DNA from 2 places in the Pedococcus sp. P3_C7 genome. Region 2 is predicted to be linked to the other one. Evidence: predicted binding sites of a transcription regulator. Region 2 holds the regulator's gene; the other holds the start of a gene.
The links. The regulator Rex, encoded in region 2, represses fermentation and respiration genes when NADH is low (regulators of the CRP and FNR family bind a similar motif). The targets are predictions, from matches to a motif close to CTTGTGAANNNNTTCACAAG.
Positions count from the first base shown of each region.

Region 1 (15,611 bases), on a different contig from region 2:
CCCACACCTGCCCGAAGCTGACCGTGCCGACGAGTTCCTTGAGGTCGACGCCGCGGTAGCGCAGCGAGCCGCCTTCCTTGTCGGGTTCGGCGATCTCTGACTCGAAGGCGATGACGCCCTCGAGGCCCGGCTTGAAGTCGCTGTCGGACATCGGTGTCCTCTCGGCCTTGGGGGGAAGGTGGGGCGACCTTGGTGTGGCGCCCGGTTACCTACTGGCTGGTTCATTCTGCACTGTCGGGGTGATGGGCCACTATGGCGCAGTGCTGACAGCCGACACCGACTACGACGGCGAGGTGTTCACCGAGGACCTGACCGGGTCCGCGGCGGGCGGCTCGCGATTCCTCGAGTGCACCTTCCAGCGGTGCGACCTCAGCGAGCTGCGCGCCCCACGCTCGCGGTTCTCCGAGTCCAGCCTGTATGCCGTGCACGGAGCGGGCGTCGACCTCGCCGAGTCGTCGTGGAGCGACTGCCTCGTGCAGGGAGCCCGGCTCGGTGCCGTGGCGATGTACGGGGCGGAGCTGTCCCGAGTGCGGTTCGAGGGCTGCAAGATCGAGTTCCTCAACCTGCGTGGGGCCCGGCTTCGCGACGTCGCCTTCGTCGACTGCCAGCTCGTGGAGGCCGACTTCGCCGACGCCACGCTCACCTCGGTCACGTTCGAGGGGTCGCGGCTGGTGTCGCCGGACTTCACCAAGGGAACCTTCAAGGACGTCGACCTGACCGGGGCCGAGGTGGCCGGCCCGCGTGGTGTGTCGGGACTGCGGGGCGCGACCGTCTCGGCGCTGCAGCTGATCGACCTCGGGCCCGCGCTCGCCGCCGAGCTGGGCATCAAGGTCGCCGACTAGCGGGGCGGAGTGCCTGTCTGCCCGCGGCCGGCGGAAATCAACCCGATGAGGGAGTCGTCTGCTCCGCCGCCGGGCCACACTCGCCGTGTGAACAGGACGGCCGCCACGGGTGCCACGCTGGTCCGGACCGGGCTCGGGCCGGTCGAGGTGGCCGTGTGGGGCAGCTCAGACCGGGGGAGTGCCGAACGGTGGAGTGCGGAACGGCACGTCCTGCTCTTCCCGGGAGGCCACTGCTCGGCGAGGACTCCGCTCGGGCAGGACGTCTACCAGGAGCTCGGTTACCAGGTCGTGACGGTCAGCCGGCCCGGGTACGGCGCGACCGGAGTCGGCGACCTGACCGCCGCCCAGTTCGTCCCTGCGGTCGTCGACGTCGCGGCAGCCCTGGGGGTCAGTCGGTTCGACGCGGTCGTCGGTGTCTCCTTCGGCGGGCTGCAGGCGCTCCACACGGCCGTCGCCACGGAGCTCGCCGACCGCCTCGTCCTCCACAGCTGCGCGCCGTCGAGGCTCGTCTTCCCCGACACGAAGCGGGACCGGGCGATGGCCACGGTGGTGTTCGGCCCTCGGGTCGAGCGGGCCACGTGGGCCGCAACCAGGGCGATGGTGCGGACCGACCGGGGACTGCGACTCATGATGGGCGAGCTGTCCACGCTGCCCGTCCGTGAGTGGTTCGACGCGTGGTCGCCCAAGCAGCGCGAGCAGGCGCGGGCGACCCTGCTGTCGATGGGTTCGGGCAGGGGCTTCGTCCTCGACGTCGCCCAGGGTCGCGAGTCGTCCTCGTCCGAGCGTGAGCGGGTCCAGCGCTCCGTCAGCGTGCCCACGCTGGTCACCGCGTCGCGAACGGACGGGGGAGCGGCCTTCGCGCACGCGCTCGACTTCGAGGCGACCATCACGGGCAGCACGCTGGTCGAGACTGGCGCCTTCAGCCACTTCGCGTGGATCGGCCCCTCGCGCAGCATCCTGCTCGAGAGCCTCCGCGCGTTCCTCGCTGCGCGGTCCGCAGGCGGCTGACCGCCGCGCAGGCGGCTGACCGCCGCGCAGGCGGCGGGTTCGACGGTGGAGCGGGCTCTGTCTAGGCCTTCCTGGCCAGGCGCTTGTCGCGGACGGACATCGCGTTGCCGTTGGTGCGGACCTCGAACAGCTCAGTCGCCTTGATCAGCTTGCTCAACGAGGCGTACCCGTGGTTGCGGGAGTCGAAGGACGACTGGTTCGAGATGCGGTTGCCCACTTCGGCCACGCTGGCCCACCCGTCGTCGTCGGCGGCCCGGGACACGGCATTGCGCAGCAGCCGCACCAGGCCCGCGTCCTGGCGCAGCTCGGTCGTCGTCTTGCGTGCCGGCGCGGCAGCGCCCTTGCGCAGGGCCGCAGCCTTCTTCACGGCTGCCTTCTTCGTTGTCGCCTTGGTGGCCGTCGCCTTGCTCGCGGGGCCTGTGGCTCCGGGTTCGGGCTCGGGTTCGCGGAGGACTGTGCCGTTGGGAGCAGCGTCCGTGATGGCGGTCGCGTCGCCCACCTCCTCGGGCTCAGCGAGCTGGTCGAGGAAGAGGAACTTGGTGCACGCCGAGCGGAACGGCTCAGGCGTCTTGCGCTCGCCGAACCCGTAGACCGCCGCCCCCTTCTCGCGCAGGTGCATGACCAATGGTGTGAAGTCGGCATCCGACGAGACGATCCCGAACGCCTCGGGGTGGTCGTTGTACAGCAGCGCCATCGCGTCGACGACCATCGCCATGTCGCTGGCGTTCTTGCCGCGGCTGTAGTCGTACTGCTGCATCGGCCGGATTGCCCGTGGATGCAGCACGTCGGCCCAGGGTCGCAGCCCGGCCTTGGTCCAGTTGCCGTAGGCGCGGCGGATGCTGGTCTCGCCGTAGGCGCTGAGCTCGTTGAGGATCAGGTCGATCTTCGTCGCCGAGGAGTTGTCGGCGTCGATGAGCAGGGCGATCCGGGCGCGGGGGTCCATGGGGCCCGACGCTACGGCACCCGGCGCCGCGAGCGTGGCCACGCGGCATACAGTCTCTTCGTGCCGCTGCTCCTGGACCTGACCCCGCTACGGAGCCACGCGGCATACCGGCGGCTGTATGTCGGGTTCACCCTCTCGAACGTGGGCTCGCAGCTGGCTGTCGTGGCCATCGGTCTGCAGGTCTACGAGATCACCAGATCGACTGCGGCGGTGGGGATCGTGGGGTTCTGCGCGCTGGTGCCGCTGGTGGTCATGGGCCTCTATGGCGGCACGCTCGTCGACCACTTCGACCGGCGCACCGTCGGCCTCATCGCCCAGGCGGTGGCGTTCGTCTCGAGCATCCTGTGCGCGCTTCAGGCCTGGCTCGGCAACACGCACGTGTGGGTGCTCTATGCGTTGGTGGCGTTGTGGAACGGCGCGTTCGCGGTCTCGTCACCGGCCCGCACCTCGATCTACCCGCGGATCCTGCCGCGCGACCTGCTGCCGGCGGCGAACGCCTTGTCCGTGTTCGCGATGAACGCGTCGATGTCCGTTGGACCGCTCATGGCCGGCTTCCTCGTCGACTGGGGCGGTTCCAAGGCGGCCTACACGACCGACGCGGTCATCACGACAGCCGCGCTCTGGGGGCTGGCCCGGCTGCAGCCCCTGCCCCCTGAGCCTGAGGAGGGGGCAGCCCCGAGCCGGCCCGGACTGCGGTCGGTTCTCGACGGATTCGCTTTCCTGGCAACGCGACCCAATGTGCGCATGACCTTCGTCGCCGACATCTGCGCGATGCTGCTGGCCCAGCCTCGGGTGCTGTTCCCGGCTGCCGGCGCAATCATCTTCGGAGGCGGGGCCAAGACGGTGGGGGCGCTGTCGGCGGCGGCGGCGGTGGGTGGGATCGTCGCCATGTTCTTCTCCGGCCGGCTCGGACACGTGCGTCGTCAGGGCCTGGCGATCCTGGTGTCGATCGTGGGCTGGGGCTTCGCCATCGCCGGCTTCGGGGCCGCCATGCTGGCGGCCGGTGGGGTGATGTCCAAGGGGGCGGCGCTGTGGCTCGGGCTGGTGGCCATGGCGGTGGCCGGCGCCTCGGACTCGGTGAGCGCCGTGTTCCGGACGACGATCCTGCAGGCCGCCACACCGGACCACCTGCGCGGGCGGCTGCAGGGCGTCTTCATCGTCGTGGTGGCGGGCGGGCCGAGGCTGGGTGAGATGGCGGGTGGCTTCCTCGCCAGCGGAATCGGCGAGGCGATGACCGCGGTCGTCGGCGGCCTCGCCTGTGTGCTCGCCATCGTCGTGCTGGGCCGGTTGCAGCCGGGCTTCGTGCGCTACGACGCCCGCCACCCCGTGCCCTAGCGCCTAGCCGTAACCCTTCCGCCGCATCTGTCCCCCCGGTGGGGTCCAACTTTCGGCCACTCGCCCGAAACTCCCGGCCCGCGCCGCCCGGTGGGGCCCAACTTTCGGCCACTCGCCCGAAACTCCGCTGCCGACCGCCAGTGGTGACTAGCCCGGGCCCCCGGGCGCGACCAGGCCCAGCTCGTAGGCAGCCACGACGGCCTGCACCCGGTCGCGGAGCCTGAGCTTCATCAGCACGTTCGACACGTGCGTCTTGACGGTGGCCTCGCCGAGGTAGAGATCTGCGGCGATCTCGGCGTTCGACAGTCCCCTCGCGATCAGGGTCAGCACGTCGCGCTCGCGCTCGGTCAGCGCGTCCAGCGCCGAGGAGCGGACGGTCCGCGGAGTGGGAGCGCCGGCGAACCGCTCGATGACCCGCAACGTCACCGACGGGTCCAGCAGACCACCCCCGGAGGCGACCGTCCGCACCGCTGCCACCAGCTGCTCCGGCGGCGACACCTTGAGGAGGAACCCGCTGACGCCGGAGCGCAGCGCCCCCTCGACGTACTCGTCCTCGCCGAACGTCGTCAGGATCACCACGCGCGTCTGCGGCCGGGCGGCCATCACCCGGCGAGCCGCCTCGATCCCGTCGAGCCTGGGCATGCGGACGTCCATCAGCACGACGTCCGGAGCCAGCTCGAGCGCGGCGGCTTCGGCGGCCTCACCGTCCCCGATCTCTCCCACGACCTCGATGTCGGGCTCGGCACTCAGCACCATGCGCAGCCCGACACGCACCATCGCCTCGTCGTCCACCAGCAGCACCCGGATGCTCACGACCCCTCCCTCACTGCCACTCCCGCGAGACCGGCAGCCGCACGTCGACCTCGAACCCTCCGCCGGGCACCGGCCCGACGGAGATGCTCCCGCCGAGCATGTCCACCCGCTCGCGCATGCCCACGATGCCGTGGCCGCCGTGGCCGCCGTGGCCGCCGTGGCCGCCGTGCGCCCCGTCCGCGGTGGTGGGGGTGTCCCGGTCGGTGACACCGGCGCGACCGGAGCCGCGCCCGTCGTCGGTCACGGTGAGGCGAACCACGGTGCCGTCGTTGACGACCCGCACGACAGCATGCGCTCCCGGTGCGTGCCGCAGGACGTTGCTGAGCGCCTCCTGGACGATCCGGTATGCCGCGGTGTCGAGCGCCTTGGGCAGCCCGTCGAGCGGGCCACTCACCTCGAGGGACACCTCCAGGCCGGTGGCGCGCACGTCGCCGACCAGGTCCTCCAGCCGGGCCAGCGCAGGGGGAGGGGCTCCGATGGCGGTATCACCCGGCTCGCGGAGGATGCCCACGGTGGCGCGGAGCTCCTCGACCGACTGACGGCCGAGCCGCTCGAGCCCCAGCATCACGTCGCGCTCCACGGGGTGGTCGACCAGCACTGCGTCGAGTTGGCGCCGCAGGCCGCCGAGCTGCAGCGTCATGACGCTGACCGAGTGCGCCACCGAGTCGTGGACCTCACGCGCGATGCGGGCCCGTTCCTCGACCACCGCGGCGCGAGCGCTGGCTTCGCGCTGCGCGTCGAGCTCCGTGGCGAGGGCGATGACCTGGCGGCTGCGCTCGCGCTCCCGCCGCACCAGGGTGCCGACCCACCAAGCCGGCACGAACACCGCGGGGAAGAAGACCGTGTCCCAGCCCAGTCCGTTGCGCAGGGCCTCGGTGGCGATGAACACCGCCACAGAGGCGACGGCGGCGATGCGGGACGTGCGCGGGGATGCCGCGAAGCCGGCATACGCCATGGCCACGAGCGAGGCGATGAGGCCGGCACCACCCGGGCCGGGGGCGCCGAGCAGGGTGGCGAGGGGATAGAAGCAGGCGACCACGACGGCACCGGCAACCGGCCAGCGGACGGCCACCAGGAAGCCGGCGGCGATGACTCCTGACGCGATGGCGAGGGCACCGAAGTGCGGCCGGAACTGGGGATCGGACCACGCTTCCACGAGACCGAGCAGGCCCAGGGCGACCGCGGCCACGACGGGCACCACGCGGTGGTCGCGGAGGGCGGCGGCTCGAGACATGGCGAAAACAGTAGGGCGCCCGCCGAGCACGCGTATCCCACTTGAGGAGGAGCGGCAGCGTGTCCAGCTCCGCCTCGAGGGGGAGGCGAAGACGGTCCCCCTCGACGGATCTGCGCTGAGGGGGACCGCCGGGACCGTTGGTGCAGCGCCGAGAGCCGGCGACGGCCCACGGGCCACCTCACGAAAAGGACACACCGTGACCACCACGACCCCACGGACCTCGCTCACCACCCGCGACCACACCACCCGCGACCGCACCACCCGCGACGAGACCACCGCCGACCACCCGCGCCGGGCGCCCGGTCGCGCGATGGCGGTCGCCGCCGGGATCGCCCTCGTCGCAGGCCCCCTGCTGTGGGCGGGTGGCATGTTCACCTCTCCGCCGCAGGAGAGCATGGCCGACGCCGACTACATCTCCTCGCTGACGCGGGACACGACGATGACGCAGATCTCGGCGCTGTTCCTGCACTACGGCAACCTCGTGATCGCCCTCGGCATCCTCGCCGGACCGAGCCTGGTGCGCGGCGCCCGCGGCCTGCGCCTCGCTGTCGCGGGAGCCCTCGCCACCGCCATCGGGTTCGCGAACGTATCGGGGATGGTCCTCAGCGACTGGTGGAACGCCTCCGCCGGCACGCACCTCAGCTCCGAGCAGGCTGTCGAGGTGTTCCGCGGCTTCAAGACCGGGTCGCTGCTGCCCTTCTGGGACGGCACCGAGCCGCTCAGCCTGGTGGGGCCGCTGCTCCTGCTGGCGGGCCTGGCCCGTGCGGGGGTCCTTGGCTGGTGGACCCTGGGGCTGATCGTCACCGGTGTCGCGGGGCTGATGGTCTTCGGCGCAACGAGCCCGCTCGTCGCCGCAGCCTGTGTGCTCGTCGGGTTCTCGCCGTTCGCGCTCGTCGGGCTGCGGCTGCTCCAGCGCAGCCGGCTCGCCTGAACCAGAGCAACCCCCAACCGAGCAACAACAGCAGGTATGCCGCGTGGCTGGCTCAGCCGCGCGGCACACCGCTTGTTCCGGCCAGCGCCAGCCGGCGGAACCCGTCCGTCAGACGGAGCTGCCCCGGCGCAAGGCGGCGCGGCGGCGTTCGTCGGTCGCGTCCGCCATCGCCCAGCGCACCGTCGACGTCGCCACCCCACCGAGGGGGCGCCCGACCAGCCGCTCGGTCACAGGCAGCCACGGCAGCCGCAACGGCTGCCTGGCCCACCGCGGGAGCATCGCCACGGCGCCCGCTGCCAACGCGGCATACCCGGGTCGGGCGGCCAGCGGCAGCGGTGGGTGGACGAGCAGGAACCGCGCCGCCTCACGAGCCGCTGCAGTCGACTCGAGCTCGGGCCGGTAGCCCTCGATGGTCGAGCGCAGCCCAGCCACGGTCGTCGGCGGGTCGACCACCCCGAGCGCGCTGGCGACGATGCCGCCCTGCTGCACGTAGAGGTCGGCCTCGGCAGCGCTCAGCGGCGACACGGCGTAGCGCTGGTAGGCGGTGAGGAAGCTGTCGGCCTCGGTCGCGTGCACCCACTTCAGCAGGTGCGGGTCGCCGGCGGAGTAGGGGCGACCGTCGGCCGCCTTGCCGCGCACCCGGTCGTGGATCGACCGGACCCGGGCGATCTGTTCCTCTGCGTGGTCGATGGTGCCGAAGGTCGTCGTGGCCAGGAACTCGCTGGTCCGCTGCAGCCGCCCCCACGGGTCGCCCTTGTAGCCCGAGTGCCCGGCGACGCCCGCCATGGCGAGCGGGTGCAGCGACTGCAGCAGGAGCGCCCGGATGCCGCCGGGGAACATCGCGGCGTCGGCGTGCACCCGCCAGATCGGGTCCTCCGGCGTGAACCAGCGCGGTCCCTCGGCTCCCCAGATGCGCTCGGCCTTGGCCTGGGCGTCACTGCCGGCGACCCTGGAGCGCAGCGCGTGGGCGAGCTGGCGCCGAGCCCCGTCGGCCATCGGCGCCAGCAGCGTCATCGCGATCGTCCGTTCCGGCGGCGGGGGAGCTGCTTGAGGCGTGCGGCCGGGGTGGGGAGGTCCGCCGGGCGGACGCGCTTGGACAGGTCGCTGTTGGCGATCAGCTCGGCCAGCGGGGTGGTGGAGGTGGGGTGGGCAGCGATGGGGTCGTCGGCCGAGAAGACCACCCACACCGGTTCGCTGTGGTCCGCCCGCGGGTCGAACGTCTTGAGCACGGTGCCCTCACGCACCGTCGCCGCGTGCTCGATCGCCCGGCGCCTGGCCCGTTGCCGGTCCAGTGCCGTCTGAGCGGCTTTCATCGCCGGCTCCTTGGCCTGCTGGGCCAGCACGACCACGTGGGGGCCGTACTTCACGCCCCACTTCACGAGGTTGCCGACGGCCTTGCCTTTGCTGGGCATGCTGCCTCCCTGACGTCTGGTCCGGCCTTCACCCTAATCTCGGGCCCCTGGTCCCGTGTCATGGGAGACGTACGGCGCGTGGACACTGTTCCCATGGACACTGCTCGCACCGACTACAGCGGCGACGGAATCTCCGAGGCCGACATCGCGCCCACGCCGTGGCAACAGGCCAGGCGCTGGGTCGACGAGGCGGTGGCGCGCTCGCAGGTCCAGGCCGACGTTCCCGAGCCGTACGCCCTCTCGGTCGCCACCGTCGACGCCGAGGGACGCCCCAACGTGCGGACCGTGTTGATGCGGTTCTTCGACGAGCGCGGTCCGGGGTTCGTCACCGGCACCGAGTCCACGAAGGGACTCGAGATCGCCGCCACCGGCGGGGTCGCCGCGGCGCTGACCTGGCCGGCGATGTTCCGGGCGATCCGGTTCCGAGGCGTGGCGCAGGAGGTCTCCCGCGAAGAGGTTGCCGGCTACTTCGGGTCACGGCCGTGGGCCTCTCGCATCTCCGCGTGGGCCTCGCGACAGTCCCAGCCGATCGAGGGTCGCGCCGGCCTCGAGCAGGCCTACGACAGGTATGCCGCGCAGTTCCCCGACCGAGGGAACGCGGACGACGTGCCCGTGCCCGAGTTCTGGGGCGGCTACCGCGTGCTCTGCGACGAGGTCGAGTTCTGGGGTGGCCGGCGCAACCGGCTGCACGACCGGCTCGTCTTCAGCAGGGTGGGGAAGGGTTCGCTGGACGACGCGGCCGCCTGGGCACTGTCCCGTCGCCAACCCTGACGTCCGCTGAACGGTGGTTGGGGCGGTCAGGTCGGGTGGGCCTCGGTCTGCACCTCGGTGTCGCCGTGGCCGGAGTTGGCGCCCTCGCTGGGCTCTCGCTCCTTGCGCCGCAACAGGAACGACGCCAGCGCCAGCAGGATGATCGTGCCCGTCAGCAGTCCCATGAGCCGCAGCGTGTCGGTGAACTCGGGCTTGCCCAGCAGGTCCGGCGCCTTGACCGACAGCACCACGATCTCCTTGATGGAGGCGATGATCCCGACGAGGAGGAAGGGCTCGGCCACGAGCTCGCGCCGGGACAGGGTGGTTCGCACGGCGAAGAGCAGCTCGACGACGATGAAGACGAGGAGCAGCAGGTCGAGGATGTCGGCGGCCACTTCCACGACCCCGCCGCTGCCGAGGTCCCCGAAGGTCAGCACGGTCTTGCCGATCACGACGGCGGCGATGGCGAACAGGACCACAGCCACGGCGAGGTAGATGACGTTCTCGACCCGCTCGATGGTCCGTTCGATCAAGTCCGTCATGACCGACATCCTGACCGACCTGCGCTGATCCGTCACTCGTCCGTCACTCGCAGGGCTACCGGTCCGTATGCCGGGATGGCCATTGCCGGATCCCGGGTCGCCGTCACACTTGTGAACTGAATCACACGCGCGCGCCAAAGATGCCGTTCGCGCGGTCCCAACCCCGACCGCCGAATCCCCTCAGGAGCCCCATGGCGCCCGCCAGCCACCCCGCGATCCACCCCGTCGTCGCCGACGTCACCGCCCGGGTGACCGACCGCAGCCGTGCCAGCCGCACGGCATACCTGCAACGCCTCTCCCGGGCCGCCTCCGAGCTGAGCCTGCGCCCGGCGCGCACCGACCTCGGTTGCTCCAACCTCGCCCACGCGGTCGCCGCGTGCGGCGGCAGCGACCGGACCACCATGGCTGCCGACACCGGCGTCAGCCTCGGGATCATCACGTCCTACAACGACATGCTCTCGGCGCACGCGCCGTTCGAGCACTACCCCGCCGCCATGAAGCAGACCGCCCGCGAGGTCGGGGCTGTGGCCCGCGTCGCCGGCGGTGTGCCCGCAATGTGTGACGGCATCACCCAGGGCCGCGCGGGCATGGAGCTCAGCCTCTTCAGCCGCGACGTCATCGCGATGTCGGCCGCCATCGCGCTCAGCCACGACGTGTTCGACGGCGTCCTCATGCTGGGCGTCTGCGACAAGATCGTCCCCGGGCTCGTGGCCGGCGCCCTGTCGTTCGGGCACCTGCCGACCGCCCTCGTGCCGGCCGGACCGATGGCGTCGGGCCGCTCCAACGCGGACAAGTCCGAGACCCGCAAGGCCTTCGCCGCCGGCGAGGTCGGGCGCGACGAGCTGCTCGCGAGCGAGGTGGCGTCCTACCACTCGCCGGGCACCTGCACCTTCTACGGCACCGCGAACTCCAACCAGATGCTCATGGACGTCATGGGCCTGCACCTGCCCGGGGCGGCGTTCGTCCACCCCGACGACCCGTTGCGCGAGGCGCTCACCGCGGCGACGACGGCCCGAGTCGCCGAGATCGCCGCGTCCGACGCGCCGTACGGCATCGGCCAGGTCGTGGACGAGAAGACGGTCGTCAACGGGGTCGTCGCCCTCCTGGCGACCGGCGGCTCGACCAACCACACGATGCACCTCATCTCGATGGCAGCCGCCGCGGGGATCGACCTGACGTGGGAGGACTTCGACGACCTGTCGGCTGCGGTTCCGTCCATCGCCCGGATCTACCCCAACGGCCCCGCCGACGTGAACCACTTCCATGCGGCCGGCGGCACGCCGTTCCTCGTGGGCACCCTGCTCGACCACGGCCTGCTCCACGAGGACGTGCTCACCGTGGCAGGGCCCGGGCTGCGGCGCTACACCCAGCGGCCGGTGTTGATCGGTGGTCAGCTCGGGTTCGTCGACGCGGCAACGGAATCCGGCGACCGGGACGTGCTGCGCCCGGCCAACGACCCGTTCACCGTCGACGGCGGGCTCCGTGTCCTCGGAGGCAGCCTGGGCCACGCGGTCATCAAGGTGTCGGCCGTGGCGGAGGAGCACCGGGTCATCGAGGCGCCGGCGCGCGTCTTCACCGACCAGGTCGGCTTCCTCCAGGCCTTCTCCCGGCGCGAGCTCGACCGCGACGTCATCGTCGTGATCCGCGAGCAGGGCCCCAGTGCCAACGGCATGCCTGAGCTGCACGCCCTGACCCCTTCGCTCGGAGTCCTCCAAAAGCGTGGGTATGCCGTGGCGCTGGTCACCGACGGCCGCATGAGCGGGGCGTCGGGAGCCATCCCGGCGGCCATCCACGTGACCCCCGAGTCGGTGCACGCCGGGCCGATCTCGAAGATCCAGGATGGCGACGTCATCAGGGTCGACTCGCTCACCGGCCGGTTGGACGTCCTCGTCGACGAGGACGAGTTCGCCGCCCGGGTCCCGTCCCCGCGGGTCAGCGCGGAGGGGGTCGGCACCGGGCGCGAGCTGTTCGCGTCCATGCGGGCCGCCGTCGGCCGCGCCGACGAGGGAGCCCACGTGTTCGGCAGCCTCGGTCACGTCTGGGACCGAAGCGACAATGCCCCGTTCGTCAGCCACGAGGAGAACCGATGACCACCGCCAACACCCTGACCGGCGCGAGCCCGGCGGCCGCGACCACGCGGGACGCGGCGCACGCGCCGGCCACCCCGACCACGCCGGTCCTGCACAGCGAGGCGGACATCCTCGACCTGGCCCCGGTCATCCCGGTGGTCGTGGTGGACTCCGTCGAGCAGGCGGTGCCGCTGGCGCGGGCGCTGGTGCGCGGCGGCATACCCGTCATCGAGATCACGCTGCGCAGCGAAGCCGGCCTCGGCGCGATAGAGGCGGTGGCCTCGCAGGTCGAGGGCATGGTCGTCGGCGCGGGCACGGTGGTCACGCCCGAGCAGGTGCAGCAGGTCAAGGACGCAGGGGCGCAGTTCCTGGTCACCCCGGGATCGCCGCCGCGCCTGCTCGACGCCGCGCTGGCCAGCGGCCTGCCGCTGCTGGCGGGTGCCGGCACCCTGACGGAGATGCTCGTCCTGGCCGAGGCCGGGCTCGAGGCGATGAAGTTCTTCCCGGCCGAGGCGAGCGGCGGGCGCCCCTATCTGTCTGCCGTGAGCGGGCCGTGTCCGCACCTGCGGTTCTGCCCGACGGGTGGGATCACGCCCGAGACGGCGGCCGCGTGGCTGGCGCTGCCGAACGTCGGCTGCGTCGGCGGGTCCTGGCTGACGCCGAAGGAAGCTGTGGCACAAGGGGACTGGGACCGCATCGAGGCCCTCGCCGCCGAGGCCGCGGCTCTCCGCCAGCCCTGACGCGCGGAAAACGAGTCGCAGGAGGGGGCGACTCGTTGCCAGCGGCCGGGCATGGAACAGCCCGCGGGCCTTGCCGTGCCGACAACGATCGGCTCGGCGTGCGCAGGGGACGACCTGCACGGCCCACGGGCTGCGGTGAACTGCTGGGGATTGCGCCGGATGGCGGACCTCGAGCAGTCGAGGTGCGCTAGCGCGCAGTCACCTCACGCGTCCAAATTGAAATCACTTCTTGGACCACCTCCCTTCCGTGTAGCTCGACGCTAATTCGGGAAGGTCGGCTGGTGCAACGGTTTTTAGGAAGGGAAATGCGCGCGGGTCAGACGGAGGTGACGACCTCGTCGTAGTCGAGGCGCGGCAGCCGGTCCATCCAGGCGCCCTCGGCGGGGCGACCGATGTTGACCACGGCGATCGTGCGGTGGGCGCCGTCAGGGAAGAACTCGCGGTCCACGCCGTCGGCGTCGAACCCGGTCATCGGGCCGGCAGCCAGGCCGGCCGCGCGGACGCCCAGGATGAAGTAGGCGACCTGCAGGGTGGCGTTGAGGGTGGCCGAACCCTCGCGCATCTCGTCGTTGCCCGCGAACAGGTCGCGCGCACCCTCGAAGTGCGGGAAGACCTTGCCGAGCTCGTCGTGGAAGTCGGTGTCGGCGGCCAGCACGGCGACCAGGGGAGCGGTCGACGTCTTCGCCTTGTTGTTGCCGCCCATCAGCTCGACCAGCCGGCCGCGCGCCTCGGGGGTCCGCACGAGGACGATCCGCAGCGGCTGGTTGTTCATCGAGGTGGGAGCCCACTTCACGAGGTCGTAGATGGCGCGCACCTGGTCCTCGGTGACGGGCTCGTCGGTGAAGGCGTTGGCGGTGCGGGCATCGCGGAACAGCAGGTCCTGAGCCTCGGGGGAGAGCTCGAGGTGGTCGACGAACTGGGCCTCGAGCTCGGTCAGGGAGTCATGGGTCTGGGTCATGGTCGTTGAACACTCAATTTCATGGTTGCATTCCTCAACCATGAAAGCGCAGGTCAGGCAGCAGGAAAGCAGTAAGCAGGCAGCAGGAACCGGCCCGCTCGGCGCCCACCATCCCGCGGGTCAGGCGTCGCGGTGCACCTTGTGCGGAGCGGCCTGGATGCGGGGCTTGATGACGAGCAGGTCGATGTTCACGTGGGCCGGGCGCCCGACCATCCAGCCGATCGCCTCGGCGATGTCCTGGGCCACCAGGGGCTCCGACACCCCTGAATAGACTGCGTCGGCCCGCGCCTGGTCCCCGCCGAACCGCGTCAGGGCGAACTCCTCCGTGCGCACCATCCCGGGTGCGATCTCCTCGACCCGGACCGGCTGGTCGACGAGCTCGAGCCGCAGCGTCTGGGTCAGGGCTGCGACCGCGTGCTTGGCGGCGACGTAACCCGAACCGCCCTCGTACGCCACGTGTCCGGCGATCGACCCGACGTTGACGATCGTCCCTGCGCCCGAGGCGATCAGGGCCGGCAGCAGCGCCTGGGTGACCTGCAGGGTGCCGATCACGTTGGACTCGAACATCCCGCGCCAGTCGGCGACCTCGGTGTCGGCGGCCGGGGCGAGCCCGAGCGCGCCACCCGCGTTGTTGACCAGCACGTCCAGGCGGTCGCCGACCTCCGCCGCCAGCCGCGCCACGTCGTCGGCCGACGTCACGTCGCAGACCACCGCGCGGCCGCCGATCTCGGACGCCAAGGCCTCGATCCGGTCGCGACGACGGGCCGCGCACACCACCCCGAACCCGTCGGCCGCCAGCTGCCGAGCGGTCGCCTCACCGATGCCGCTGCTGGCCCCGGTCACGACTGCGAGCTTGCTCATGCGGCACCTCCGGCGGGTCGAACTGCTGTGGGGTCGACGGCGATCCACGTCGCCTCGGCCTGCGCGAGCAGGCTTCCGTCCGCGGCATACAGGGCAGTCCCGCTCAGGTACTTGCGGCCCTCGCCGCCGCGCTGCCACGCCATGACCACGTACTCGTCGCCGGGGTTCGGCAGGGTCGACACCTGAGCGGTCATCGTGCCGAGCACCATCGGTCGGCCGGCGATCCCCGAGGCCCAGCCGCCGGGGCAGTCCAGCGCAGCCCACACCGTCTCGAGGTCGACGTCCGCGCCGGGGCGCCAGGCGGCGGCATACTCACCGTCGCCGCCCGCGACCCGAGCGGGCTGGAGCCGCAGGCCGTCGCCGGCCGCGCGACCCGTGCCGCACGAGAAGCAGGTGGGGAACGGGTGGGCGGCCAGTCCTTCATAGCCCTCGCCCGCCGTCGTGGCCTCGGCGAACGACACAGCAGCCGGTATGCCGCCCGCGTCCAGTTCCGCGGTCGTCGTCGCCTCCACGACGGGGTGCTCGCCGTCGTGGACCTCGAGCGTGCGGTGGCCCCCCATCGAACCCGTCTGCACCGTCAGCTCCCGATCGAGCGGGGGAGGGGTGCGCAGGCGCACGGTGACGGCTTCGTCGGGGCCGGGTTGGAGCAGGGCAGCCGCGTGCCCGCTGACCCAGCCTCCGTTGCCTGACTCGGGTGGGCCGCAGAAGCGGGCGGGCACGACGAATCTCATGGGCCCGAACCTACTCGTGGGGTCCCTGGGCGTGAGAAGTCAGGGGCGTCCGTCGTCGGAGCGCGTCAGAATGGCCGGGATGTCCGCACCCAAGCCACCCAAGCCACCCAAGCCTCGACCCGAGCTCGACACCGAGACCGCCTTCAGCCTGCGCGCGATCGCGGTGCCGGCCTACGGTCCCACCATCATCGTGGCGATCGGCAGCGGCGCGGTCGTCCCGATCGTCACGCTGAGTGCCCTCGACCTCGGGGCGACCCCGGCGATCGCCGCACTCACGGCCGGGCTGGCCCTGGTCGCCGAGCTCTTCTTCGCGGTGCCGGCCGGCGCGCTCGTCCACCGGGTCGGGGAGCGACGGGCGCTGCTGTGGGCGAGCGCGGTGGACGCGGTGGCGGCCTTCGTGGCACTGACCGCCCCGTCGCTCGGCGTGCTCATGGTGACGGTG
Region 1 covers NZ_JBFUHC010000012.1:50,803-66,413, reverse strand. The annotation lists gene AC1DS4_RS17110 (citrate synthase 2) at 1-151, opposite strand, end outside; gene AC1DS4_RS17105 (pentapeptide repeat-containing protein) at 243-842, shown strand; gene AC1DS4_RS17100 (alpha/beta fold hydrolase) at 930-1,850, shown strand; gene AC1DS4_RS17095 (NYN domain-containing protein) at 1,912-2,793, opposite strand; gene AC1DS4_RS17090 (MFS transporter) at 2,854-4,128, shown strand; gene AC1DS4_RS17085 (response regulator) at 4,276-4,941, opposite strand; gene AC1DS4_RS17080 (sensor histidine kinase) at 4,952-6,175, opposite strand; gene AC1DS4_RS17075 (hypothetical protein) at 6,372-7,106, shown strand; gene AC1DS4_RS17070 (oxygenase MpaB family protein) at 7,215-8,120, opposite strand; gene AC1DS4_RS17065 (hypothetical protein) at 8,117-8,518, opposite strand; gene pdxH (pyridoxamine 5'-phosphate oxidase) at 8,612-9,289, shown strand; gene AC1DS4_RS17055 (phosphate-starvation-inducible PsiE family protein) at 9,316-9,810, opposite strand; gene edd (phosphogluconate dehydratase) at 10,002-11,900, shown strand; gene eda (bifunctional 4-hydroxy-2-oxoglutarate aldolase/2-dehydro-3-deoxy-phosphogluconate aldolase) at 11,897-12,619, shown strand; gene AC1DS4_RS17040 (malonic semialdehyde reductase) at 12,936-13,577, opposite strand; gene AC1DS4_RS17035 (SDR family NAD(P)-dependent oxidoreductase) at 13,698-14,438, opposite strand; gene AC1DS4_RS17030 (hypothetical protein) at 14,435-15,169, opposite strand; gene AC1DS4_RS17025 (MFS transporter) at 15,249-15,611, shown strand, end outside.
Region 1: a site for Rex is predicted at 9,919-9,938, ahead of edd (phosphogluconate dehydratase). Genes of this name have one in related genera too.

Region 2 (15,611 bases):
TCACCAGGTAGACCGAGCCGGGCGGGATGACCGCCGACTCGTCAGCAGCCGACGTCGCCGCAGAGCCCGTCAGCTGGCAGGCGCTGTCCAGGAAGTACAGGTCGAGGTCGTGACCCGTTGCATCGTCCGCGTCGCTGGTGCCCTTGACCGAGACCGAGTGCAGCCCGTCGGAGAACCCGAGCGGGAACTTCGTGACCCAGCCGTCCGCGCCCTGGCTGGCCGGCGGGAACGTGCACGCGGTGTTCATCTCGGTGCCGGTCACGCCGAACACGTTCTGCAGACCGGTCGGGTCGCCCGCAGCCGGGTTGGGCGCGACGATCGTGCCCGAGTCGGTGTAGGCCGGGTCAGGCGTGACCGAGCCGTTGGCGACGGTCGCCCCGGCCCCGAAGACCTCGATGTCCGCCACCTGGGCCGACGTCGACGTGTTGCCCTGCACCGAGTCGATGAAGAACCGGACGTAGCCCGCCTTCACCGGCTTCGCCAGTGAGAACGTCGCGAAGTTGAGGTCCGGCGCGGTGGGCCGCGGCGCGGCATACGCGAAGCCACCGGTGCGGGCCGTGGTCCAGCTGACCCCGTCCGTCGACGTCTGGACCGTGAAGTCCTTCAGGGCGACGAAACGTGAGGCGTTGGTGGCCTTGAACGCGCTGACGCGCAGGCTGCTGACCGTGGCCGGAGCCGCGAGCTTCACCGTCACCCGCTGGTCCGGACCGGCGTTGTATGCCGTGGCGCCGGGCTTCGTGGACCACACCGACGCGGCGGTGTCGTCGAAGGCGAACTTGGCGGGAGCCCCGTCGTCCTCACTGGAGACGTTGACGATCTGCGCACCTGCGGCCGTGGAGGCCAGGTTGGGGGCGAGCTTGATCGTCCTGGCCGTGTTGCGTCCTGCCGTCACGGCGAAGGCGTCGATGGTCTGGACGCCGAACCCCGGTGCCTGGATGGTCAGCGGGTAGGTGCCTGCGAGCGCCTTGACACTGGCGCCGCCCGCGGAGCCGGTGCGGACGAGCGGGGTGACCCGGGCCTCGAACCGACCGAGGATCACCTTGGCGTTGTTGATCGGCTGACCCGTGGTCGCGTTGACGAGCGTCAGCGCGACCGTACCGTTCTTGGCCGCTGAGGGGTGGTCGAAGGCGGGGGTGGGGTCGGTGTCGTCACCGGTGTTCGAGTGGGCGCCGGCGCCGGCGCCGCGCTTGGCGAAGACCGACCAGATGAGGTCGGTGTTGTCACCGTGGTAGCGGTCGAGGTCGGCGGAGAGGATGCCGTCACGGGCGTCGAGGAAGCTCGGGTCCGGTGCGGTCAGCGGCATGCCGTCGGTGACCAGGCGGGCGGCGACCTCGGCTCCCTGGGTGGCGCCGTAGCGAGCCACCAGGGCCTTGCGCAGGTCCCACAGGGTCGCCGTCCAGATCTCGCCGTCGGCGTGCACCTCCGGACCGGTCAGGTCGTAGCCGATGTCCCCGAACGTGGTCGGGTTCTGGTCGTAGTTCCAGTTGCGGATGCCCCGCGCGGGGTTGCCGGTGACGTAGTCGCCGACGATCGGCTGGGTGAGCAGCCCGGTCTTGAAGCCGTGGTTGAGGGCGTACCAGTCCGACCAGCCCTCACCCATCGACCCCGCCTGCTGCGAGCCGAGCGCGCTGCCGCCCGCGACGTAACGGGTCGAGAGGCCGTGGGTGTACTCGTGCTGGATCACGCTCATGTCGAACGAGCCGTCGCGGTACGGCCCCTCGAAGGCGTCGTCGATGGGCTCCCACAGGAACATGCCGCTCCACGGGGGGATGCCGTCGTCGAGGGTGAGCATGTAGGCGTTGTCGCGGCCCGTGTAGGTCGGGTTGCCACCGGACGCGGCACCGGCCTGGACCAGCCCGCGGACCGGGTCACCGCCGTTGCCGCCGTTGCTCCCGTTGTCGAGCTGGAAGTTTCCGGCGGTCTCGGTGAACCCGAGGTCGTAGTACTCGTCGTGGATCCTGTTGTGCTGGAAGAACAAGTTGGTCGCAGCGGGGTTGAGGTCCTCGGCGTAGGACGGGGGGACCGTCTGCCCCTTGGTGGCCGCCCACTGGTTCGTGTAGGTGTAGCTGAAGTTCCCGGTCGGGGCGACCGGGCGCGGGGCGTTGTCCACCGGCCCGATGAAGTTGGACCAGTTGGCGTAGGTGTCGGCGTTGTTGCCGTATGTCGTGACGCCGGTGCCGAGCAGCCCGGTCGGGTCGACCCAGCCCTTTGGCGACTGCGTCGTCGGCCCGAACGACTGCTGCCGTGGCTGGCCGCCCTTGGCCGCGCCCGGGTAGTTGTCGTAGACCGTTCCCTGCGGGTCGCCCTCGAAGTCGACGACGGAGGTCCGGTAGAGGGTGCGCCCGGTGGTGCCGTCGACGACGACCTCCCAGGCCTCCTGCGGGCTCTTGATGAAATACACCTTGTATGCCGCGACGGGGCCGGCCTTGGTCCCGAAGGTCACCTTCTTGACGTACGACGGTCCGCCGAAGGGTCCGGCCGCGTAGGTGGTGTAGCCGGCCTGGGTGCCGCTCGCCTTGGGGGCGTAGGACACGTCCGGTGCGAGGCCACCGGCAACCTTCAGCAGCGCGGCTGCCTCGCCGAGCGCCCAGCCGCCGGTGAGGTTCGCACCCGGGGTGGGGTCGCCGGCATACGAGAGGACTCTGCCGTCCTTGGTGACGGCAACGTTGAGCCGCCCTCCGCGCGCAGCAGCGACGCCGTCGGCGGTCTGGACGAAGTCCACGACGTGCGTGCCGGTGGTGGGCAGGGCGTGGTCGCGCACCACGGCGAGCGAGTCGACCTGGGCGGTCGTGAGCCCGAAGGCCGCGGCGTTGGTGCGCAGCCAGCCACGGGCGACGTCCACGGCGGTGCCGGAGGTCGCCGACGTGAGGTAACCGTCAGTGCGCACCGAGCGAAGCGTGCCGAACCGCTCGTCCCAGGTGGCACGAGTGCCGCTGCCGGCCTTGGCGAGCAGGGCGGACGCGGCGTTGCGGGCCGACGTCGTGGGCACGACGGCGTCCTTCACCGCCCGGGTGTCCAGGGTCCTGCCGAGCGCGTCGACGGTGTCGCCGAGCGCGGGGAGGACCGGTGCACCGGGAAGGGCGGCGGACGCGGTGGACAGGGGGAGGGCGGTGGCCGCCGCGGTCAGCAGGCACACCCCGATTCCCAGTGGTCTGACAGAGGGGTGCCTGCGGGACATGGTCGACGTCTCCTGCGCTCTGCGGGCCCTCGTTGGCCCGGGTGGCCTGACAACGAGGGCTCCCCACGAGTGGTTACTGGCTGGTCATGTCGGGCTGACGCCCTCGTGGTGGCGGATCCCCGCCACGTGCGCCTCGGGGGCCTTGCCTGGACGTGGGTTTGGGTTGCAGGGTCGCGGGCCGCTAGAGTGACGTCCACAGTTCGGCGTGGTGCGTTGGTTCGTTGCCCCGTCCGGCAACACCGACCACGATCAAGAGGACACCATGGGCTCTGTCATCAAGAAGCGCCGCAAGCGCATGGCGAAGAAGAAGCACCGCAAGCTCCTTCGCAAGACGCGCCACCAGCGTCGCAACAAGAAGTGATCGAGGGCCCCCGCTGAGCGGGGGCCTTTTGTCTTGAGCGGGGGTAGGAGTGCGGCAGTCCGAAAGTGTGACGAGGCACGCGTCCACGGAAGGCGCACTCCCGTCGGCCGGGGCACGGCTCTCGGTAGGGTTGGCACGGGTCGCGAGCCTCGCGACCATCGGACCCCGCGGGAGGGATCGTGGCTGAGGTCGTCCTCGTGACGGGTGTCTCCCGCTACCTCGGCGGGCAGTTCGCCAGGGCCCTGACCCAGGACCCCACGGTCAAGCGCGTCATCGGCGTCGACGTCATCCCGCCGCCAGGGGACATCGGCCGGGCCGAGTTCGTCCGCGCCGACATCCGGAACCCGATGATCGGCAAGATCATCGCGCAGTCCGAGGTCGACACCGTCGTGCACATGAACGTCATCGCGACGCCGACCGGCGCCGGTGGCCGCACGTCGATGAAGGAGATCAACGTCATCGGCACGATGCAGCTGCTCGCTGCGTGCCAGAAGGCGTCCAGCATCAAGCGTCTCGTCGTGAAGTCGTCCGCGGCCATCTACGGTTCCAGCCCGCGCGACCCTGCGATGTTCACCGAGGACATGGGCCCGAAGTCGTTGCCCAGAGCGGGATTCGGCAAGGACTCGGTCGAGGTCGAGGGCTACGTCCGCGGCTTCTCGCGTCGCCGTCCCGACGTCGAGATCTCCATGCTGCGCTTCGCCAACATCATCGGTCGGGGCATCCGCACGTCCCTGACCGACTACTTCGCCCTGCCCGTCGTGCCGGTGCCCTTCGGCTACGACGCCCGCCTGCAGTTCGTGCACGAGAGCGACGCGATCGGCTCGCTGCTGCTCGCCACCACCGGCCCGAGCACGGGCATCACCAACATCGCCGGGGACGGGGTCATCACCGTGAGCCAGGCGGCGGGCATGGCCGGCCGGCCGATCATCCCCGTGCCGATGCCCGCTGCGGGCATCTTCGGAAACCTCGTGAAGCGGTCCGGGCTCGCCGACTTCAGCAGCGACCAGATCCAGTTCCTCGCCTTCGGTCGCGGGTTGGACACCCGACGGATGCGTGAGGTGCTGGGGTACGAGCCGGACTACACCACGCGGGCTGCCTTCGCCGACTATGCGCAGGGGGTCGGCTCGGCGATCCCGGGGGCCGGGATGTTCGGGTCGGCCGTCACCGGCGCCGCGGAGAGTGCCGCCGGCGCGATCAGCCACGTGTGGGCTGCAGGGAGGAACGACTGATGGCCTCGACGCCCAAGAAGCCGGCGAAACCCACCGCGCGCAAGGGCGCCCTCGCAGCGGGCGCCGCCAGGGCATCCGGGGAACGCGCCAAGCGCCGCAGCACGCCCCTGCTCGCGTCGACCACCCCGGCTGCCCCCGCAGCTGCCGCTCCCACGACAGCTCCCGCTCCCGCACGCGCATCTGCGTCGGCATCGGCCGCCTCGGCGACCACCCCCTCGACGGCCAGTGGCAAACACCGCCCGAGCCCGGTGGCCAAGGCGGTGCCAAGCCGCAAGGCGGTGTCCCGTTCCGGCGCCCGCACGACCCAGCCCAGCAAGGCCGCCAAGCCCGCCCGGCCACCTCGGGAGGTGACGGGTGCGGCCACGTCAGGAGAGCGGCATACCCCTGAAGCCAAGGTGCGCACCCTCAAGGCGGTGACGGACGAGACCGTCGTGCCGGTTGACGTGCCGGAACCGGCGACCTCTCGCAGCATCGCGCCGGGAGTCGAGGAGCTGCTGACTGCGGGCATCGCTGCGGTCCGGGTTGCCTCGGAGGCGGCGGGGATCTCGTCGGACGACGTCGAGCGCCACATCGCCTCGTTGCTGTCGTTCGTGCGGCGTCGGGTGACGGGCGACTACACCGTCGACGAGTTCGGCTTCGACGAGGACTTCACCAGGCACTTCTACCTGCCGATCCTGCGGCCGCTCTACCGGTCGTGGTTCCGCGTCGAGGTCCGCGGGATCGAGAACATCCCGACCGTTGGCGGCGGCCTGGTCGTCGCCAACCACTCCGGCACGATCGCCATGGACTCGCTGATGACCCAGGTGGCCGTCCACGACGAGCACCCTGCGCACCGTCACCTGCGGATGCTGGGTGCCGACCTGGTCTTCCAGACCCCCGTCGTCGGCCAGGTCGCGCGCAAGTCGGGCTCGACGCTGGCCGCGAACCCCGACGCCGAGCGGCTGCTGTCGAGCGGCGAGCTGTGCGGGGTCTGGCCCGAGGGCTTCAAGGGAGTCGGCAAGCCGTTTAGCGAGCGCTACAAGCTCCAGCGGTTCGGGCGGGGCGGCTTCGTCTCCGCTGCGCTCAAGACGGGCGCGCCCATCATCCCGTGCTCGATCGTCGGCGCCGAGGAGATCTACCCGATCATCGGCAACATGAAGACCGTTGCGCGGCTGCTGGGGGCGCCCTACGCGCCGATCACGCCCACCTGGCCCTTGCTCGGCCCGCTCGGGCTGATCCCGTTGCCCAGCAAGTGGATCATCGAGTTCGGCGCACCCGTGGAGACCGCAGACCTGGGGCCGAACGCCGCCGACGACCCCATGCTCGTCTTCGACCTCACCGACCAGGTGCGCGAGACCATCCAGCAGACGCTCTACTCCCTGCTCATGCAGCGCCGTTCCGTCTTCTTCTGACGGGGCCTGGCCCACGGGGCTGGATCAGGGCAGCGTGACTGAGGGCAGCGTGACTCAGGGCAGGGTGACTGAGGGCAGCGTGACTCAGGGCAGGGTGACTCGGGGCAGGGTGACCGTGACGCCGGGCAGCGTGACCGGGCCGAGGGTGCTGCTCGGGACCGCGACACTGCCGCCTCCGGTGCCGAGTGACGCCGAGGGCAGCGGCACGGTGACGCTGGCGGAGGGCACTCCCGGCACCGAAGCGCTGACGGTCGGCAGGCGCACGCTCGCGCCACCCGTCGACAGGCTGGCGCTGCCGCCACCGCCTCCGACGACCGCTCCGGAGCCGCTCGAGCCGCCGGGCAGCACGCCGCCCGCCGGTGCCGTCACTGCGGTGCTGGGCACGGTGATGCCACCGGACGCGCCGCTGGTCGGTGACGCGGAGGGACCCGAGGTGGTCGTGGCGCCGGGCAGCGAACCCGGGCCGACCGTCGACGCGAGATCCGCGCTGCAGGAGCTGCCGCAGGCAGCGATCCGTCGCGAGGTGCTCTCCTGCGTGTCGCGCAGCAGGGCCTCGAGCCGCCCGAGCGTCAGCAGCGATGGGGCGGGCACCTCGGCCTTCAGGGCGTCGACCTGAGGGAGGGCCCGCTCCGTGAAGTCGCGCATGGCGAGCAGGGAATGGGGGTTGCCGGTCGCGGCATACGAGGTGTCGAGCGCCTGCCGCCCCTTGCGCACGGTGTCGATGGCCCCCTCGAGCGCGACGTCGACGTCCGTGGGGTCCTCGCGGTCGGCCTCGGCCAGCTGACGGGCATCGGAGATGTGTCCCTGGGCCTGGGACAGGTAGGTCTGGCCGCGGTCGAAGTCGTTGTCGGCGAGCCGGACGGCCACGCCGTCCAGCCAGCTCTTCACGGGGTACAGCGCGTCACCGGGCACCGCGCTGCGGGAGACCGCGCCCACGATGCCGCCGACGAGCAGCGCCGAGGCGGCGGCGCCGGCGACCAGGCGGGGGAGGCCACGACCCACCAGGACCACGACGGGGGTGTTGCGGGAGGCGGCACGACGGGAGGCCGCGGCCTTGGCAGCGACCGGGCTGGGCGCGGGCATCCGTGCGGCCTCGGCCATCAGCCGCTCGCGCAGGGTCGTGACGAAGACGGTGTCCGGAGCCGGGATGGTCGGGACGAGGTCCACGAGGTGACGGCTGGTCTCGACGAGCTCGACGAGGTGCGCATCGGTGATCCGCTCGCCTTCGAGGGCGCGCTGGAAACGGTCTGCCGAACGGTTCAGTACTGGCATGTCGGCTTCTCCCTCCCCAGCCCTGCGGTGTCCCCGGTCATGATGTCCCCGGTCATGTGGTCGGTGAGCGTGTTGTCACCGAACGTGTGTCGTGCTGAGAACGAGGTGCGATGCCGGAAGTTACGCGTCGCCACGTAGCGAAACCTGGAGGTCTCAGATGTCGACATCAGCGAGCTCCCGGTGCAGGGCGCGCACGGCGCGCAGCTGGAGCTGCTTCACTGCGCCCTCGGACTTGCCGAGGACCTTGGCGGTCTCCGCGAGGGTCAGTCCCTGCAGGAACCGGAGCACCACGCACTCGGCCTGCTCGGGCTTGAGACCCTTGACGGCGGCGAGCAGGCGCTGGTCGCGCAGCCGGTCCAGCACCTCCTGGTCGGGGGCGTCCACGCGACGGTCGGCGTCGAGCATGTCGGCGGTGGTGACCTCCATGCGGAAGCGAGCCGACTTGGCGTTGTCGGTGATCAGGTTCCGCGCGATGGTGATGAACCAGGCCGCGATGTCGCGGCCCTGCCAGGAGAAGGAGTCCATCCGGCGCAGTGCACGCAGGAAGGTCTCCGAGGTGATGTCCTCGGCCAGCTGCTTGCCTCCCACCCGCACGTAGACATAGCGGTAGACGACGTCGACGTAGCGTTCGTAGAGCATCCCGAACGCCTCGGCGTCGCCACGCTGGGCCAGCTCGACCAGCGCGGAGATGCGTTCGAAGTCCTGGGGCGCCTCACCCGGCCCGAAGCCGGCGCGCGCAGCCGAACCGCCGCCTGAACCTTCGTGGCCACCTCCAGACAGGGTGCCGGCCGTGCCGGCCTCGCCGGCGAGGCTCAGCAGCACTCGCAGGGTGCCGAGGAAGTCCGCCGTGGCCGCTCCCATGCCGTGGTCACCCACCGTGGCGTAACCGAAGGCCGGGCGGCTCGTTGCCCAGAGCGGACCCTGGTCTCCGGCCCAGTGGGCAGCACGAGGGACCGCGAGTCGTCTCGCGGCGCTGCGTGGTGAACGAATCCGGATCGGGGCCTCCTTGATCGGACAGTTTCCCCGATATCTGCCAGATTGTCAGGAGACCTGCGACACATCTCGGTATGCCGCGGTGTCCAGCGAGCCCCGTGGGGCGGGTGAGGCGCCCGCTACCGCGACCGGCGGCGGCGAGCGGCCGTGGCGCCCACGCGGCATACGCTCGGGGTGTGTCCGCAACCCCCACACCCGCCGAGGTGCGCATCACCCTGGTCAGCAAACCGGGGTGCCACCTGTGCGATGAGGCGCGGGCCGTCATCGAGCTCGTGGCCGCCGACCTCGGGGTGGGTTGGGTGGAGCTGTCGATCGAGGACGACCCGTCACTGAAGGAGCAGTACTGGGAGCAGATCCCCGTCACCTTCGTGGACGGGGGCCAGCACGACTACTGGCGGGTCGACGAGACCCGGCTGAGGAGCGCGCTCACGAGCACGAAGTGACGTGGATCACGCGGGTCCTGAGACGGACGCTTGTGACTTTGTGCATCCGTTCACAAAAGCGTAATCTGGCCGGGCTCCCATCCGCTCCAGCCAGGCGCGGACTGCCCGTGATGAGAAGGAGCCGGAAGAGACTGTGTCTGCCGACCCGAGCGCCCGTCGGGGTATTCCCGACGCCACGGTCGCACGGCTACCCGAGTACCTCCGAGCCCTGACCGGCTTCGCGGAGCGCGGGATCACGTCGGTGTCCTCCGAGGAGCTGGCCTCCGCCGCGGGCGTCCGCAGTGCCAAGCTCCGCAAGGACCTGTCCCACCTCGGGTCCTACGGCGTGCGCGGGGTCGGCTACGAGGTCGACCACCTCGCCTACCAGATCTCCCGCGAGCTCGGCCTCACCCAGGACTGGCCGGTCGCCATCATCGGGATGGGAAACCTGGGCCACGCGCTCGCGGCCTACAGTGGCTTCGCCACGCGCGGGTTCCGCGTCGTCGCCCTGCTCGACCAGGACTCCGCCCTGCTGGGGCAGGAGATCGCCGGGATCACCGTGCAGCCGATGGGCGCCCTCGCGTCGCTGGTGGCCGACCAGGGCCTGGCGATCGGCGTCATCGCGACGCCCGCCGCGTCGGCGCAGGACGTGGCCGACCAGCTCGTGGCGGTCGGGGTGCGCTCGATCCTCAACTTCGCCCCGTGCGTGCTCGTCGTGCCCGACGACGTCGACGTCCGCAAGGTCGACCTCTCGACCGAGCTGCAGATCCTCGCCTTCCACGAGCAGCGCAGGGCGCTGGCCGCCGAGGGCGCGCTCGACCAGGTCTCCGCCGGCTCGCTCGACCACGTGGCCCAGGCGGTCGGCCGATGAGCCTGGTCATCCTGGGCCTGTCCCACCACACCGCGCCGCTGCCCCTCCTCGAGGCGATGTCGCTCGACGCCGACCGCCGGCGCGCGCTCTCCGCCGGCCTCACCGGCCGCGAGAACCTCTCCGAGGCGATCGTCGTGTCCACGTGCAACCGCACCGAGGTCTATGCCGAGTCGATGACCTTCCACGGTGCGGTCACCGACATCTCGGACGCGCTCACCGAGGTCACCGGCGTGGGTCGCGACGAGCTGCGCGAGCACCTCTACGTGCACTACGAGGACCGCGCGATCGCGCACGCGTTCACGGTCGCCTGTGGCCTGGACTCGATGGCGGTCGGTGAGGCCCAGATCCTCGGCCAGATGCGCACTGCCCTGCGCGAGTCGCAGAAGTACGGCCACGCCGGCCCGGCCCTCAACACCCTCTTCCAGCAGGCCCTGCGCGTCGGCAAGCGCGCCCACACCGAGACCGGGATCGACGCCGTGAGCGTCTCCCTGGTCGAGGCCGGCCTGGCCCGCGCGGAACGCGAGCTCGGGTCCCTGGCCGGGCTCAAGGTCCTCGTCGTGGGCGCCGGGGGCATGAGCTCGCTGGCCGCCACGACCGTCTCGCGCCGCGGCGCCGCCGGACTCACGATCGTCAACCGGACGCTAGCCAAGGCGATTCGGCTCGCCGAGCGCACCGGCGGCACGGCTCGCCCCCTCGACGACCTCGCGGCTGCCCTGGCCGGCGCCGACGTCGTCATCTCCTGCACCGGGTCGACCGGCGTGGTCGTCGACCTCGCCAGCGCCGGCGATGCCCAGGTGGCCCGCGCCGGGCGCCCGCAGGCCTACATCGACCTCGCCCTTCCCCACGACGTCGCCCCCGAGGTCGCCTCCCTGAGTGGGGTCACCCTCGCCGGGCTGGGTGCGCTGGGGGAGGAGCTCTCCGGAGGCCAGACCCCGCCCCAGGTGCGCGAGGTTGCGGACCTCGTCATCGGTGAGGTCGCGGCATACCTCACCTCGCGGGCGGCGGAGACCGTCGCACCGACCGTGGCGGCGCTGCGGTCGCACGCCGCCGACGTCGTCGCGGGCGAGCTCAACCGGCTCGACCAGCGGCTCCCCGACCTCGACGACGTCGTCCGGGCAGAGGTCCAGCTCGCCGTTCACCGCATCGTCGAGAAGCTGCTGCACACCCCCACGGTCCGCATGAAGGAACGCGCCGTGGGCGGTGAGGGCGCCGACTACGCGCAGGCCCTGCGTGAGCTGTTCGACCTGCGTCCCGGCGAGGCCGTCATCGCGTCCGTGCCCCCGCCAGAGCGTGGAGGTATGCCGTGAGCGCACCTGCCGCCGCACCCCTCGCCCTGCGTCTGGGCACCCGACGCAGCCCCCTGGCCACGACCCAGTCCACCGGGGTGGCCGACCTGCTGCGCGCCCGGGGTCATGCGGTCGAGCTCGTGGAGATCGTCACCGAGGGAGACACGTCGACCGCCTCGCTCGCCTCGATCGGCGGGACCGGGGTGTTCGCGGCCGCCCTTCGCCGCGCCCTGCTCGCGGGTGAGGTCGACCTCGCTGTGCACTCGCTCAAGGACCTGCCGACCACGCCCGAGCCCGGTCTGGTCGTGGCAGCCCTCCCGGTCCGTGAGGACCCGCGCGACGTGCTGGTCTCCTCGGGCGGTCGCACCCTCGGTGAGCTCGGCGAGGGCGCGGTCGTCGGCACCGGCTCGCCGCGGCGCGTGGCCCAGCTCGCGGCCCTCGGGCTCGGGCTGTCGTTCAAGGACATCCGCGGCAACGTCGACACCCGCATCGGGCTGGTCAGGGACGGCGCCCTCGACGCCGTCGTGCTGGCTCGCGCGGGTCTGGCCAGGCTCGGGCGGCTCGATGAGGTCGCCGAGGCGATCGACCCCCTCCAGATGCTGCCCGCCCCCGGCCAGGGTGCACTCGCCGTGGAGTGCCGGGCCGACGACGACATCACCCGCGCCGCGCTGGAGGTCCTCGACGACCCCGACACCCGCGCGTGCGTGACGGCCGAGCGTGCTGTCCTCGCGGCCCTCGAGGCCGGCTGCTCGGCACCGGTCGGAGCGCTGGCCGAGATCGTCGAGGGTGAGGACGGGCTCGAGCTGTCCCTGCGTGCCTTCGTCGGTGCCGTCGACGGGTCGTTCGACCTGCGCCGGTCCCTCGTGGGCGGCGTCGACGACGGCGAGGCCCTCGGCCGCCGGCTCGCCGCCGTGCTGCTCGAGGACGGCGCCGACCTGTTGCAGGGACCCGAGGACCGCCCCCCTGCCCGACCGGTGCCGCCCGGCACGGGTCCCTCGAGCGCCGTCACCGACGGACTGACACCAGACCCAGCCGAGGCGAACGGACCAGCTCCGCTCGCCGCCCCCGACCGCCACCCAGAACACGACAGCACGGAGCGTGCACTGTGAGCCCCACGCGCTCGACCCAGCCCACCACCCACCAGACCCCTCGTCAGAGCCGGGTCCCGGGACGCGTCGCCTTCGTCGGCGCCGGCCCCGGCGACTCCGGACTCATGACCGTGCGGTCCCTGGAGTTCCTCGCCGCAGCCGACGTGGTCGTCATTGACCAGGTGGCTCGTGAGGACGTCGTTGCCCGCTACTGCCGTGCGGACGTCGAGATCATCGACGCCGGCCACGGCGAGCACGGGCAGCCACTGACCCACGCCATGAGGGCCAAGCTCGTCGTCAAGGCCGCCAAGTCCGCCACCGGCGGCTTGGTCGTCCGGCTCATGGACGGCGACCCGGGCACCTTCAACGGCCTCGCGGAGGAAGCCCTCGCCTGCCAGAAGGCCGGCATCGGCTTCGACATCGTCCCCGGGGTCAGCGCGGTCTCGGCCGTCCCGGCCTACGCGGGCATCCCGCTGACGTCGAGCAGCTCGCCGGCCGTGCACGTGATCTCCGCCAACGACCGGCACGTCGACTGGTCGGCCTCGGTGGCCGACTCGGTCACCGTGGTCCTGCTCGGCCAGCCCGAGGACCTCGGTGTCGCGCTGGGCAAGCTGCTGGGGGCGGGTCGGTCGGCCGACAGCCCGGTAGCCCTCACCGAGCGCGGCACGACGATCCGTCAGGCCACCCGCGTCACGACCCTGGGTGAGGTCGCCAAGGTCATGAAGACCCTGGAGTTCCCCGCCCTCGCGGTGGTCGGCACGACCGTGGCTCTCCGCGAGAACCTGTCCTGGTTCGAGACCAAGCCGCTGTTCGGCTGGAACGTCCTGGTGCCCCGCACCAAGGAGCAGTCCGGCTCGACCATCGCCCGGCTCGAGTCCTTCGGTGCGACCGCCGAGGTCGTCCCCACGATCTCGGTCGAGCCGCCGCGCACGCCCCAGCAGATGGAGCGTGCGGTCAAGGGCCTGGTCACCGGTCGCTACGAGTGGATCGGGTTCACCTCGGTCAACGCCGTGAAGGCCGTGCGGGAGAAGTTCGAGGAGTTCGGGCTCGACGCACGGGCCTTCGCCGGGCTCAAGATCGCTGCGGTCGGTGGCGTGACCGCCGCGGCGCTGCGCGAGTGGGGCATCGTGCCCGACCTCGTGCCGTCCGGCGAGATGTCCGCCAACGGGCTGCTCGAGGAGTGGCCGCCGTTCGACGAGGTGCTCGACCCCATCAACCGGGTCTTCCTCCCGCGCGCCGACATCGCCACCGACACCCTCGTCGCAGGCCTCCAGGAGATGGGCTGGGAGGTGGACGACGTCACGGCATACCGCACGGTGCGCGCCGCTCCGCCGGCCGCCCACATCCGTGAGGCCATCAAGGGCGGGCAGTTCGACGCAGCGGTGTTCACGTCGTCCTCGACGGTGCGCAACCTGGTCGGCATCGCCGGCAAGCCGCACCCGTCAACGGTCATCGCGTGCATCGGTCCGGCCACGGCCAAGACGGCCGAGGAGCACGGCCTGCGGGTCGACGTCCTCGCGCCCGAGGCGTCGTCCGACTCGCTCGTCGACGCGCTGGCCGACTACGGCCTGGGGCTGGCAACCGCTGCCGCGGAGGCGGGCGAGCCCGTGGTGCGTCCCAGCGCCAAGAAGTCGGCGTCACGCCGCCGGGCGAAGTAGCCGTCCCGCATGACTGACCACTCGCAGCCGGTGGGGCCGGTGATCCGGCCCCGTCGGCTGCGGCAGTCGGTGGCCATGCGCCGGCTCGTCGCCGAGACGAGGCTGGACCCGGCCGAGCTGGTGCTGCCCGTGTTCGTGCGCGAGGGCATCGACGAGCCGCAGCCGATCTCGGCGATGCCGGGCGTCGTCCAGCACACGCTGGACTCGCTGGTGGTCGCCGCACGTGAGGCGGCGGACGCGGGGCTGGGCGGGCTCATGCTCTTCGGCGTGCCGACTGCTAAGGACGCCGTGGGTTCCGGCGCCGACGACCCGGACGGCATCCTCAACGTGGCGCTCCGAGCCGTCGCCGACGCCGTCGGTGACCGGCTCGTCGTGATGGCCGACCTGTGCCTCGACGAGTTCACCGACCACGGCCACTGCGGGGTCCTGACCGAGGGCGGACGGGTCGACAACGACGCCACGCTCGAGCGGTATGCCGCGATGGGCCTCGCCCAGGCCCGCGCCGGCGCCCACGTGCTCGGGCTCTCGGGGATGATGGACGGCCAGGTCGCCCACGTCCGTGCGGCGCTCGATGCCGAGGGCTCCACCGACACCGTTCTCCTGGCGTATGCCGTGAAGTACACCTCGGCTCTGTACGGCCCGTTCCGCGAGGCCGTGCAGTCCTCGCTCGAGGGTGACCGGGCGACCTACCAGCAGGACCCGGCCAACGCGACCGAGGCCCTGCGCGAGCTCGAGCTCGACATCGCCGAGGGCGCCGACATCGTCATGGTGAAGCCGGCCGGGCCGCACCTCGACATCGTGGCAGCCGCTGCGGCGGTGTCGACCGTGCCGGTGGCGGCCTACCAGATCTCGGGGGAGTACTCGATGATCCAGGCGGCCGCGGCCAACGGCTGGATCGACCGCGACCGGGCGATGATGGAGTCGCTGCTGACCATCCGGCGCGCCGGGGCCCAGGTCATCCTCACCTACTTCGCGGTCGACGCCGCCCGCCTCCTGCGCCCCTGAGCCGGCACGGCGGCATACCTCACTTGTTGCGCGCTGGTGGTCACGGAGGGCCGATTTGGGGCCCTTCGTGACGATCTGCCGGCAACAAGTCGGCGAGCGCCTGGACTTGTTGCGCTCTGGTGGTCACGGAGCGCTGGTTCTGGGCCCCTCGTGACGATCTGCCGGCAACAAGTCGGAGAGGTGACGATCTGGCGGCACCAAGTCGGGGAGGGGCAGACATGACGAACGGGCCGGTTCCCCCGAACCGGCCCGTCGTCAGTCTGTGTGTGAAGCGCTGGGTCAGGCAGCCTTGGTGAGCTGGATGTCCAGGTTGAGCTTGACCTTCTCGGAGACGAGCACGCCGCCACCCTCGAGGGCGACGTTCCAGCCGAGGTCCCAGTCCTTGCGGTTGATGTCGGCGCTGGCCTCGAAGCCGGCCTTCTCGTTGCCCCACGGGTCGGTGGCCAGACCGGTGAACTCCAGGTCGAAGGTGACCGGCTTGGTGACGCCCTTGATGGTCAGGTCGCCGGTGAGCGAGTCGGGGGTGACCTCGGTCGAGGTGAAGCTCATGGTGGGGTTGGCCTCGGCGTCGAAGAAGTCGCCGGACTTGAGGTGGGTGTCGCGGTCGGCGGAGCCGGTGTCGACGGAGGCGATCTGGGCCACCGCGGTCACCTGCGAGTCGGTGATGTCGTCGCCGACCTTGACGGTGCCCTCGAACTCCTTGAACTGGCCGCGGACCTTCGTGACCATGAGGTGACGGGCGACGAAGCCGATCTCGCTGTGCGAGGCGTCGACGGTCCAGGTGCCGGCGGGGAGGTCGTTGATGCTTGCCATGGGGGTCTCCTGTGGTGGGGGGTGCGACCGGGCAGTTCCCGAAC
Region 2 covers NZ_JBFUHC010000008.1:17,200-32,810, forward strand. The annotation lists gene AC1DS4_RS11915 (M36 family metallopeptidase) at 1-3,178, opposite strand, end outside; gene AC1DS4_RS11920 (30S ribosomal protein bS22) at 3,441-3,539, shown strand; gene AC1DS4_RS11925 (NAD-dependent epimerase/dehydratase family protein) at 3,719-4,768, shown strand; gene AC1DS4_RS11930 (lysophospholipid acyltransferase family protein) at 4,768-6,159, shown strand; gene AC1DS4_RS11935 (DUF5667 domain-containing protein) at 6,244-7,431, opposite strand; gene AC1DS4_RS11940 (sigma-70 family RNA polymerase sigma factor) at 7,585-8,292, opposite strand; gene AC1DS4_RS11945 (glutaredoxin family protein) at 8,601-8,867, shown strand; gene AC1DS4_RS11950 (redox-sensing transcriptional repressor Rex) at 9,001-9,717, shown strand; gene AC1DS4_RS11955 (glutamyl-tRNA reductase) at 9,714-11,024, shown strand; gene hemC (hydroxymethylbilane synthase) at 11,021-12,112, shown strand; gene AC1DS4_RS11965 (bifunctional uroporphyrinogen-III C-methyltransferase/uroporphyrinogen-III synthase) at 12,109-13,749, shown strand; gene hemB (porphobilinogen synthase) at 13,759-14,754, shown strand; gene AC1DS4_RS11975 (YceI family protein) at 15,034-15,567, opposite strand.